Regions from separate parts of the Shewanella sp. SR44-4 genome, predicted to be linked through region 3. Evidence: predicted binding sites of a transcription regulator. Region 3 holds the regulator's gene; each other region holds the start of a gene.
What was found. Region 3 encodes ArgR, which controls arginine synthesis, uptake and breakdown. Its sites were predicted from a motif close to ANTGAATANNTATTCANT; they were not measured.
Positions count from the first base shown of each region.

Region 1 (4,239 bases), on a different contig from region 3:
TGAGGCTCTCACAAAGCACTTTTTAACACACTGATTCAGTTTGTTAAACGCATCCATAAATGAGTCGTCATTTATTTACCATCTGACTAACGTATTTATTTTACTCGTGTTGAATTATCACTGGATGCTATTTGTAGCTAACAATTGGTATCAAACCATTTTTTTTAACGAGTCATTATTTAAATGTGCTTAATTCATCTTGATTATAGCGTTGTAATGGGAATCGTTGATCAATACAAATCCCATCGTAATCTCGTGCAAGCTATAGCAAATTAACCTTCCTAAATGGCATTATGCGGCTATTGTCGATATTGGTTAATATGATGTTGAATTGTAATAGTGAGTATAAATTACCCAATGACTAGGCTAAGTTGTTTAAATCAACGATGTGTTTAATTATATCTTTGGTTAAAAACCTTAAAACGCTTGTCGGACGAACAGAGGTTTAATGAGATTATGTCTGTAAATTAAAAAGAATATTCATCAAAAAACGACTGTTTTCATCAAGATTTGAGTCTATTATCTCCAATGTGCTTAAAAACACTCCAAATGAAGTTAGGTTTCCTAAAAAGGGTTTGACTTATTTTCATCAAACAGTAATATGTGCGCCAAGAAACGGAGAGGTGGCCGAGTGGCCGAAGGCGCTCCCCTGCTAAGGGAGTATGGGCTTTAAATCCCATCGAGGGTTCGAATCCCTCCTTCTCCGCCATTTCTTACAATAGATATACGATGCGGATGTAGCTCAGCTGGATAGAGTACCTGGCTACGAACCAGGCGGTCGGAGGTTCGACTCCTCCCATCCGCACCATTATCTATTAAAGTGTTAAACATGAATGCGCGTGTAGCTCAGCTGGATAGAGTACCTGGCTACGAACCAGGCGGTCGGAGGTTCGACTCCTCCCACGCGCACCATTTCATGTTTCACTAAAAACCCAATTTATGCGCGTGTAGCTCAGCTGGATAGAGTACCTGGCTACGAACCAGGCGGTCGGAGGTTCGACTCCTCCCACGCGCACCATATATTGCGGAGAGGTGGCCGAGTGGCCGAAGGCGCTCCCCTGCTAAGGGAGTATGGGCTTTAAATCCCATCGAGGGTTCGAATCCCTCCTTCTCCGCCATTCATTAAATAACGTCACGCACATGAAGTGCAGACGATAGCATTATTTATGAATGGCTTGTTTTACCGATTTTGCGCGTGTAGCTCAGCTGGATAGAGTACCTGGCTACGAACCAGGCGGTCGGAGGTTCGACTCCTCCCACGCGCACCATAATAAAAAGGCCCTGCATCAATGCAGGGCTTTTTTTTTGCTTAATTTTCATTGTCTTTCTCATCTTACTGCAACCGCTTTATCTCATAAAAATTTGATTTTCACATCTTTATTCACTTATTACTCATGTCATGTTTAATCATCTATTTCATCAATTTGTTAAACCAATAAAGTGTGAGTGATTTTTATCATTGAATTATGAATTTGTTAATTTTAAAGTGAATATAGTGATTTTATTGATGATTCATCAGGTTATTATCATTTTTTTTATATTTTATTGATTTTTTTTAATTGGCTCTCTCTATTTTGGTAAGACCAATTTACAAAAAGATAGCATTGTTGGTGTAAATTGTTTATATTTTGTGACAGGATTTTAGGTTTACAAACTCAGTTTGCGGTTTTTACCATGAAATACACCTTCATTGAATAAGCGTTGATTTTGAATATTTATGCTTTTTGAGTAGTCAAGTTATGTCTGTAGTCGTTAAGGATGTTGTTGTCTTGGTGCACGTTTTGTGACATTGCACCGTGATAGCACATTGAGGGACGGTACAGAATAGTCAACGTATTGGTTTGATGTTTAACAGATAAAGTGAGGACACATGACATCGATATCTGAGCAGTTATCCGATGCGCTAGGCATTATGGTAATGGGCATGGGCTTAGTATTTATTTTTTTGAGTATCTTAATCATCGGTATTGGTATTGTTGCCAAGCTTTTTCCGGCCCCAGTAGAGGTTCCTACGCTAGCAACGGTAAGTGCTAATGTGCCTAAACATACCGTCTTAGACCCTAAGCTGGTTGCCGCTATTACCTCTGCGATACATCAATACCGCGCGAAATAAATTTGGAGTCATTATGAGCAAGCCATTAGCATTAACCGATGTCGTCCTGCGTGACGCACATCAATCATTATTGGCAACACGTTTACGTATTGACGATATGTTACCTATAGCACCGTTATTAGATAAAGTAGGCTTCTGGTCACTTGAGTCTTGGGGCGGCGCAACTTTTGATTCATGCATTCGTTATTTAGGCGAAGATCCATGGGATCGTATTCGCGAATTGAAAAAATCCATGCCTAATACCCCGCAACAAATGTTGCTTCGAGGCCAAAATTTATTAGGTTATCGACATTATGCTGATGATGTCGTTACGCGTTTTGTAGAACGAGCTCATACCAATGGCGTTGATGTATTTCGTATCTTCGACGCAATGAATGATGTCCGTAATCTTGAAACCGCGGTTAAAGCGGTTAAAAACGTGGGCGGCCATGCCCAAGGCACCATTTCATTTACCACTAGCCCTGTTCACAACATTGATACTTGGGTTGATATGGCTAAACGCCTAGAAGACATGGGCGCAGATTCTTTATGTATTAAAGATATGGCGGGTTTACTTAAGCCAATGCAAGCTTATGACCTCATTAGCCGCTTAAAATCACAAACGGACTTAATGGTGTCGATGCATTGTCATGCTACAACGGGCCTAAGCAGCGCTACATATCAAAAAGCGATTGAAGCGGGCGTTGATGTGCTTGATACCGCAATATCTTCAATGAGCCAAACCTACGGCCACAGCGCTACCGAAACGTTAGTGGCAATGGTTGAAGATACCGACAGGGCAACCGGTTACGATATGGTGTTGCTAGAAGAGATAGCAGCCTATTTTCGTGAAGTGCGTAAAAAATACGTCCGTTTTGAAGGTGCACTAAAAGGCATTGATTCACGTATTTTACGTGCTCAAGTACCTGGCGGCATGCTAACCAATATGGAAAATCAATTAAAAGAGCAGGGCGCAGCAGACAAAATGGATGCCGTGCTTGAAGAGATCCCGCGGGTACGTGAAGATCTTGGTTTCTTACCTCTCGTTACCCCAACATCGCAAATTGTTGGCTCACAGTCGGTGATCAATGTGCTGATGGGTGAGCGTTACAAGTCGATGACCAAAGAGACCGAAGGTGTACTAAAAGGCGAATATGGTGCGACGCCAGCGCCAGTTAATGCAGAACTACAAGCCAGAGTGCTAAAAGGCGAACAGCCTATTACGTGTCGTCCAGCCGATTTAATTGCACCAGAATTAGATAAGTTACGTGTCGAGCTTGCCGAAGCCGCCAAAGAGCAGGGCTTTAGTTTAGCTGCAGAATCAGATGACGATGTAATGACTTATGCGTTGTTCAATCAAATTGGTCTTAAGTTTCTTAAAAATCGCGGCAATCCGGATGCGTTTGAACCTGTCCCAAGTGCAGATGATTTACAAGTGAAAGCCGATAAAGGCCCACAAACCTATACCGTCGATGTCGATGGTCAACATTTTGTGGTTGAAGTGAGTGAAGGTGGTGAGATTGGTCACATCGCGCCAGCATCAGCTGCACCTATTACGGCAGCGTCTGCAACGGTCGCCTCAGCGCCTACGGGTGAGATTAAGTGCACCATGGCCGCGCCGTTATCGGGAAATATTTTCAAAGTGTTAGTCAGTAATGGTCAAGCGGTTAAAACCGGTGACGTGATCATTATCCTGGAGGCGATGAAAATGGAAACCGAAATTCGTGCTCAACAAGATGGTGTTGTAACTCAGTTAGCGGTTAAGCAGGGTGACAGTGTAACTGTAGGTTCAACATTGTTGTCATTAGCATAAGAGGTCGAAATGGAAGGATTATTGGCTTTTTGGGCTGAAACGGGTGTCGCTAACTTTACTGGTGGCCAACTGCTAATGATGGCTGTTGGTTGTTTATTGTTATTTCTAGCGATAATTAAAGGATTCGAACCGTTATTGTTATTACCTATCGGATTTGGCGCCATATTAGCCAACATTCCTAATGCAGGTTTTACCGATGAAGGTGGCTTACTGTATTACGCTTACCATGTCGGGATTGAGACTGGGGTATTCCCATTACTCATCTTCATGGGGGTGGGTGCATTAACTGATTTTGGTGCGCTAATTGCTAACCCTAAAACACTATTGTTAGGGG
Region 1 covers NZ_JACJDU010000005.1:127,822-132,060, forward strand. Annotated here, with positions in the region: tRNA gene H5125_RS04305 (tRNA-Ser) at 618-709, shown strand; tRNA gene H5125_RS04310 (tRNA-Arg) at 732-808, shown strand; tRNA gene H5125_RS04315 (tRNA-Arg) at 836-912, shown strand; tRNA gene H5125_RS04320 (tRNA-Arg) at 942-1,018, shown strand; tRNA gene H5125_RS04325 (tRNA-Ser) at 1,027-1,118, shown strand; tRNA gene H5125_RS04330 (tRNA-Arg) at 1,192-1,268, shown strand; gene H5125_RS04335 (OadG family transporter subunit) at 1,871-2,113, shown strand; gene oadA (sodium-extruding oxaloacetate decarboxylase subunit alpha) at 2,127-3,905, shown strand; gene H5125_RS04345 (sodium ion-translocating decarboxylase subunit beta) at 3,915-4,239, shown strand, end outside.
Region 1: the regulator ArgR is predicted to act here: its motif matches at 1,707-1,724, upstream of H5125_RS04335 (OadG family transporter subunit).

Region 2 (4,239 bases), on a different contig from region 3:
TTAATATCGAACGAGCAGTATTGCCACGAGTGTTGTCGATTAAACAGGTTAGAGATTTAGCTAAAGTGAGCCCTGTTGAGCTTGAAGTATTTGCTTTTGGTAGTTTATGCATCATGGCTGAAGGACGCTGCCATTTATCATCATATGTAACAGGACAATCACCTAATACCGGCGGCTCATGTTCCCCGGCTAATCATGTGCGCTGGCAAGATTCTGGCAGCGATAAATTGACCCGACTCAATAATGTATTAATCGATAAAGCTGATGCTAACCAACAACTGGGTTATCCAGTGGTCTGTAAAGGCCGTTATGTTGCTGAGTACGATCATGATGCAAAGTATTTACTGGAGTCACCTACCAGTTTAAACACCTTAAGCTTGTTACCCGAGCTCGCCCAAGCGGGAATTAAATCACTTAAAATAGAAGGACGTCAGCGAAGCCCTGCTTACGTCAGCCAAGTCACCCACGTTTGGCGTAGCGCTATCGACACTTATTTAGCCAACCCCGAGTCTTTTTGCGAGCAACCACAATGGTCGCAAGCGTTAGCAAAAGTATCCGAAGGACAAATCACTACATTGGGCGCTTATGAGCGTCAATGGCAATAAGGTTTTACAATGAAAATATCTCTCGCTCCAATTAGTTACTGCTGGTCGAAATCTGACGTTGAGCACTTTTATCAGCAAGTAGCATTGAGTAACATCGATAGCGTTTATTTAGGTGAAACCGTATGCAGCCGCCGCCGTGAACTGAAGTTTAACGACTACCTAGATCTCGCCAATATGCTCAAGTCTCATGGCAAACATGTGGTGTTATCAACCATGGCTTTGATAGAAGCGCAATCTGAGCTTAATGAACTGAAACGAGCTATTGATAATGGTGATTTTAGTATCGAAGCGAATGATATGGCTGCAGTACATTATGCGCACCAAGCGAAAGTCCCCTTTGTGTGTGGGCCAACAATCAATAATTACAATCGGACCAGTCTTGATTTATTGCACCAAAAAGGGATGTACCGTTTTGTCATGCCTTGTGAATTATCCCAGCAGTGGTTAAACACCGTCATCAATCAAGGTGATAAACCCGCTTTTGAAATAGAGGTGCTCGGTCACGGCTATTTACCCTTGGCACATTCTGCACGCTGTTTTACCGCCAAACATTACCAATTGCCAAAAGATAAGTGTCAAACTATTTGCCAACGCCATAGCAAAGGCTTACTGGCTCAAACTCAAGAGTCACAACCGTTACTCCGCTTAAATGGCATTCAAACTCAATCTGCGGCGCAGGTAAACCTGATTAACCAAATTCCACAAATGATAGACATGGGGATTGATTATTGGCGTATATCCCCCAATAAATTAGCCGATATAGCCATGGGTTCAGAACTTGCTGATGTATTAACACAAATAACAGAAGAGCCGCTTAATAGTAAATCGCTAATTAATAAACAGTTTAATGACAATAAACAGGCATCGATTATCAATCATCATTGCAATGGCTATTGGTTAGGGTTACCGGGCATGGACTATTCCCTTGAGCCCAATACTCCAGCGCGTTAACCTTATAAACGCTACTTGATAGCCATTAATAAAAGTGGTCATGAACCGTCATCATATCCATGTTTATTAATGGCATACAAACCATAAAAAAGTGCTAGATCCAAAGATAACACACACCCGCAACAAAGTTTCAACAGGCTGATTAAATTAGATTTTAACCATATACCCCAACAATTTCTTAAAGTAAATATCTACTCACATTTAACTAATATCTATTCGATTAAGTTATCATTTTACATACAGCAAATAAGGGGGTAACCTTGCCTACCCAAAAAAACAACTGAATGGACATTCAATTTTGGTCCATAATAAACAGTTGGGTAGCACAGCTGGCCAACTTAGAACACATAAGTAAGGTGTATTTAACGTGACACATAAAAAACATAACATTAAAACAATTCTCACCTTTATTATTCCGTCACTGATTGGCTTGTTACTGTTTATGACGCCTATCAATGTCGAAGGTTCGATTACCATTCCGATTGCAATCATCTCAAAAGCGTTGCAAAGCCAAATGGGCAGTTCGATTCAGCTTATTGTTACCTGCATTGTAGTATTAATGGCATTGGCCTCGTTACTCACACAGCTCATTAATCCTAAATTCGTGCGTAAAAGTACTTTTTTACGCACTTTACTGAAAGTGAATTTATTTTGGTTAGCGGTGCGCATTCTAGGCGCAATTTTTATCGTCATGGTTTATTTGCAAGTGGGCCCCGAAGCGATTATTTCATCGGCCACGGGTGGCTTAGTTCTGAATGATTTAGTACCTGTACTATTTTCAGTATTTATTTTTGCTGGCATGTTATTACCGCTATTGCTCAATTTTGGTTTATTGGAGTTTTTTGGCACATTATTAACCAAAGTAATGCGCCCAATATTCAATTTACCTGGTCGCAGTGCTATTGACTGCATGGCATCTTGGTTAGGTGATGGCAGTGTGGGCATTTTAATGACCACTAAACAATACGAAACCCGTTTCTATACTGCACGCGAAGCTGCTGTTATTGGTACAACCTTTTCTGCCGTATCGATAACCTTTAGCTTAGTGGTGATATCACAGGTCAAACTTGAGCACTTGTTTGTGCCGTTCTATCTGACAGTGTGCTTAGCTGGTTTTGTTGCTGCAATAATAGTCCCTAAATTACCGCCGCTATCATGGAAGAAAGATCTGTATATTGATAATACCCCTCGCCATGAAGATGACGAAACGATCCCAGCCAATCATGGTGTATTTTCGTGGGGATTTGATCAAGCAATGCAACGCGCATCTTCTGCAGGTGGCATTAAGCATGTGCTAACGGAAGGGATTAAAAACGTTGTCGATATGATATTCGGGGTTATCCCTGTTGTTATGGCTATTGGTACCGTCGCATTAGTGTTGGCTGAGCATACGCCTATTTTTAATTACTTAGGTATGCCATTTATTCCGCTGTTAGAACTGCTGCATATTCCAGAAGCCACCGAAGCCTCGAAAACGATTGTGGTAGGGTTTGCCGATATGTTTATCCCATCCATTTTGGCCAGCTCTATAGAATCAGATTTGACCCGTTTTGTTATTGCTGCTTTATCGGTTACTCAGCTTATTTATATGAGCGAGGTAGGTGCTCTTTTAATTGGTAGTAAAATACCGGTTAACTTTTTTGAGCTATTCGTTATCTTTATTCTACGAACCTTAGTAACACTACCGATTATTGCATTAATGGGTCATTTACTCATTTAGTTGAAGTCAGTATATATAACCACTCAAAATAACCAGGGAGCGCAATGCGCTCCTTTTTTAAACTAAATATTCTCAGCGTAATCGAGATAAATCGAGTATGCTTAAACAATAAACACTGACTATGTGTCTTTGCGATATTGATTACTAAGGGCAAACTATGGACGACAGACGTAAATTTTCTCGCATTTTTTTTGCAGCCAGTGCTCATCTCGCGCAAACAGAACAAACTTGGCGCACTAAAATTTTAGATTTAAGTCTTAACGGTGCATTAGTAGAATTACCATCTGGGTATACAGGCCAACTCAATAGCATTTTAACCTTAGAGTTTGTGTTACCCGACTCTGATATTGAACTCAAAATGGAAGCGAAAATTGTCCATAAAACCCCAGAACACCTGGGCTTAAAGTGTACTCACATTGACGTTGACAGCATTACCCACCTGCGCCGAATTATTGAACTCAACATAGGCGACGCTGAGTTATTAGATCGTGAGCTTACGTCGTTAATCACTCCAGCGCCTTAAGCTTTCAGATATACCGTAAAATGCAAAAAAGGTAAGTCAATGACTTACCTTTTTTATGCTCAAGTTTTGCTTTTAGCAACCGAGGGTTAATTAATTAACTCAAGCAGCTCATGGATAGTTTTCACTGGAATAATTTTTGCCCCTAGCCCTTCCATGGTTTTGTGATAATTACGGAATGGGATAAAAATCTCTGTAAAACCATGCTGCGCAGCTTCTTTGACTCTCGGCACACCACTATCAATTGGGCGCACATCGCCATTCAAACTCAACTCGCCCATAATACAAGTGGTTCTAGGCACGACAAAGTCGTTTAAACTGCTCAGTAATGCCGTAACAAGCGCTAGATCGATGCAGGTTTCTGACTCATCAATTTTTAAACCGCCTACTATATTAAAAAATGTATCATGAAAAATTTTGGTTTTAGTATGCTTACGTAAAAT
Region 2 covers NZ_JACJDU010000005.1:65,172-69,410, reverse strand. Annotated here, with positions in the region: gene H5125_RS04075 (peptidase U32 family protein) at 1-605, shown strand, start outside; gene H5125_RS04070 (U32 family peptidase) at 615-1,556, shown strand; gene H5125_RS04065 (YjiH family protein) at 1,999-3,276, shown strand; gene H5125_RS04060 (PilZ domain-containing protein) at 3,434-3,799, shown strand; gene radA (DNA repair protein RadA) at 3,886-4,239, opposite strand, start outside.
Region 2: the regulator ArgR is predicted to act here: its motif matches at 1,739-1,756, upstream of H5125_RS04065 (YjiH family protein).

Region 3 (4,239 bases):
AAACTCAGACAAAATCTAGATCGTATTAAAGCCTCTCAAGGCTATTGCACACCAATAAATTTAGCCCAAATAGACTTAAGCGTAATCAAACTAAGTCAGCATAAGTACAAGGTGATCGAACTCGTTAACAATGATCGAAATGTGAACTTTCAATACACATAAACGACACTTGTTGCATTGTCATTACGGGCACTACTTTGACACTGATAGACGCTAAGTTAATCCGCTCGACATCGGTAAATAGCGTAATCGCTGCTTGATAATTATTGGTTACGCCACAAAATAGCCACATGTCTTGCCAGCGCACAAAATACCCCGATAGCTGCAATTGCGGATCATCTGGATTTTGTAAATCGGCTTCAACACACTCATACAACTCTGTCGCATCAGTCAACACCGCGGCTATTAGCTTCATATTGTCAAATGCAGATAATCTTAAATCCAAATAGGGTGAAAAGAGTGCTTCAAAGTTAGTACTCATAATATTCCTCATAAATAACCACTTTATCAACACCCCTTAGTATAACGATCACGTAATATTAGCTGTGGCCAGTAAACAATAATCACGTTGTTCAAAACGAAATTGATCAATCTCTGTCATTGCGGCTTTTTGTTGATGTGCTGCCAACGAACGCGCATTGTCAGCGGCAACATACGTCACCATAAATGGAAAGGTATCTGCCACTTGTTTTTTTAATTCGGTAACCAGCGCCGAAAAAACTCCCTGGCCGCGTTTTGATTCTTGTATCCAAACGGGTCCATATTGGCACGTGTTAGTCGTCGATAAAGCTTGTCCATTTAAATCGGCAAACTTAAGTTTTTGAATAATATGTCGGTACAATGGTTGCGAGGAAAAAAATGACCATTTTGCCGCCATCACATATCCAATGATCACCCCTTGCTCTTCAGCTACGATAAACCAATGTTGATTTATCAACTGGCTCACCTCTGCTTTGGTAAATGAATGAGCATGAAGTTGGCTATTTGAACCTACCAACTCATCATCAACATGGGCTCGTTCTAACTGCACAATAGCAGCAACATCGGTTAATAACGCCTTACGGATAATAAATGACAATGATTATTCCTTTGACCCTGAATTGGGAGATTGTTTCTTAGCCCATTCTATCACTAGCGCAACGGGCAGCGGAGACATAATTAGTGTTCCCACGCCAATGAGTGAAGCAATGACCAACATCCCACTGACTTGTTGACCGATATCACTTTGCCAATATAAGCCGACACCCACCAACAACATGATTAAACCGACGAAATGTAACACTTTAACTAATTTGATCATTTGCGACTCTTTAATACGTTAAATAATGTTCATTAATCCAAAACATTACAATTATTTACGCTCTTATTCACACTCAAGTAGTAGAATAACGGCAATTTTTTGGTATATGGAAATCTCTCAACATGATAAAGCATATTCTCGGCGCCACTGTTATATTTTTAGGCCTTAGTGCTTGTCAAAGCCACACTCAAATTGTCTCAAATGAACAATTAATTGGTACTTGGCATGTAGAAGTCGTCCTCGACACTCCTACCATTAATAATAGCCCAGCAAATTTAGTTTTTGCTCCAAACGGTGAACTGACAGGTAATAATAGCTGTAATCAATTTTTTGGTCGTTACGCCCAACAAGGTCACTTGCTACAACTTGCACCATCAGGTTCGACTATGAAAGCCTGTATCGATAGTTTAATCACCCAAGAAGCTGAACTGATGCAAGCGATTTCATTGGTAGAACAAGTTGATTTCTCTAAAGGAAAACTCAATCTATTGTCTATAAATGGTGATACGCTATTGGTACTGACAAAACAATCGTTACCCTTATCCTAAAGCCTATGGTTTAAATGAGTCGCCGGATTAGTTATTAGTGTCAGTTTAAAGTTCCATTAAAAAATGAATTTTTATTCAATAAATCTGATTCTTTCTTGACTTAATAAGTCAATCTATTCAAAATGTGCTAGATTTTTGAATAACAACTATAAGATGAATTATCACTATGCCAGCGACAAGAAATCAGGATGAGCTCGTACGCACTTTTAAAGCGATTCTCAAAGAAGAACGTTTTGGAAGCCAAAGCGAGATTGTTAATGCGCTTCAAGCCGAAGGATTCGGTAATATTAATCAATCTAAAGTATCACGTATGCTCAGCAAATTTGGTGCTGTACGCACTCGCAACGCTAAGCAAGAGATGGTGTATTGCCTCCCTGCCGAGCTAGGCGTACCTACTGCGGGTAGCCCAGTTAAAAATTTGGTATTGGATGTCGATCATAACCAAGCCATGATCGTGGTAAGAACTAGCCCTGGTGCTGCGCAATTAATCGCCCGTTTGCTCGATTCAATAGGCAAACCAGAAGGGATATTAGGTACTATTGCCGGTGATGATACTATTTTCATCTGTCCAGCAAGTATTAAAACCATTGATGAGACATTAGAAACGGTTAGATCTTTATTCAACTATAGTGAATAAAAAACCATTTCAATAAAAAAGCAATGCCATGGCATTGCTTTTTTATTACCTAAAACTGGCGTTTACGCATCATCAAATTGAGTTAAAAAATCCAATGATGGCACAAAGAAAGACGATCCAGTCAGCGCTTTAGTAAACAACATCAAATGATCATGATTCCCGTGACCATCACCGTGCACCATACTGCGGAGCATTTGTTCGAAGTGATCCGGTGTACGACATACTGAAATAAACATCAATCCTTGTTCTCTAATCGAACCATATGGCATGCTTTGACGTAAAATTTCTAATGCGTTACCGTGTGGATCTTTTAAGTTAACTCGTTTTGTGTGGCTGGTTAATGGCTTATCTTCTGATTCATACTCAATATCATCAACTTTGGTACGACCAAAAATATCTTCTTGTTTTTTAAGCGGTAAACGATGCCACTTACTTAAGTTATGCATGTATTTTTGGACATGAACATAACTACCAGAGACAAATTCTTGATCTTCATCACCGACAAGTGCAACTTGTTGACGATGGCGTCCTTTAGGGTTTTCAGTACCATCAACAAAACCAGTTAAGTCACGACTGTCCATAAAGCGAAAGCCACGTTCCTCATCGACTAACTCGACCAAATCTTCAAACATTTGGTTAATTTCATTGGCGACAAGATGCAAAATATCATAGCGATCACAACGGATATGAATAAACAGATCATATTCCATTGCAGGTGCATCACGGTTACCTTCACTCATGGCCGGAAAAGGTTTTAATAATGCAGGGCGAGATTCTGGATAAAAGGTATCCCAAAAATTAGCCCCAATACCCACAAAGCCATTAAAAGCACTGTCGGCATATTGATCCGTGAGTTCATAAATATACTGCGCTACATTAGCAATAGATGGGCGTAACTGATCTTCAACACCATCGTTGGCATTAAACATCAAGTACACACTGTGTAAATTCCCTTCTGCGCAAATTCCTAACTGTTCACGAGGCATAACTTGGTTACCCATATTAACTTCATCCATCTTAATACTAAATGTCGGCCTAAACGGTGATAATTTAACGTTTTGATGTTATTCGACGGCGATTAACATCTCTTACCAGTTAAGCTAATCATTAGATTAACTTAATCAAATTTAAATTACTTGAAGTGTACTCACATTTAGCCCGTTTGTAATACATATTGTATTCATATTCGTGCAGATAACAGCTTGATCATTCATTACAATTGTTAACGAACTCACTAGAGTTAAGGGCCAAAAAGTAAGCCCTAAATCAGATATTTAGCCTATGTCATCGTAAAATTAGCCATTATTTTGCAAGCATGAGGTAAGTATCTTATTGCTGGGGTGTTTAAAGCAGCGTTATTACAAGTTAATAACGTACTGTTAGCAACACTTTTAGCAAACAAAGGGTAATTTGATAACCACTTTCCCCGAACTAAGGTTCACTACAGGCTGGACAATTAAAATTACAGCATTGATAGTTAATTAAAAATCACCAGTGGATGCGCTGTAATATTTATGTCCACTCGTTGACCGGGCATTAACGTCGTTGATTGGCTACTGACGTCCAAAATATCATCGCCAATTTGGACCTGATAATGACATACCGTACCAAGGAAATGCCTTTCGACAATGCATCCTCGGCCATTGATACGAGGATGTAATTCAATTTGCTGTGGTCTCAATAATAATTGCCCTTGGCTGCCAACAGGTAAAGACAATGCTTCTGTGCTGCTAAGATCGCCCAAGGAATAGTGC
Region 3 covers NZ_JACJDU010000001.1:231,218-235,456, reverse strand. Annotated here, with positions in the region: gene H5125_RS01075 (hypothetical protein) at 125-481, opposite strand; gene H5125_RS01070 (GNAT family N-acetyltransferase) at 530-1,078, opposite strand; gene H5125_RS01065 (hypothetical protein) at 1,082-1,300, opposite strand; gene H5125_RS01060 (META domain-containing protein) at 1,423-1,848, shown strand; gene argR (transcriptional regulator ArgR) at 2,015-2,485, shown strand; gene H5125_RS01050 (Dyp-type peroxidase) at 2,548-3,486, opposite strand; gene H5125_RS01045 (ABC transporter ATP-binding protein) at 3,963-4,239, opposite strand, start outside.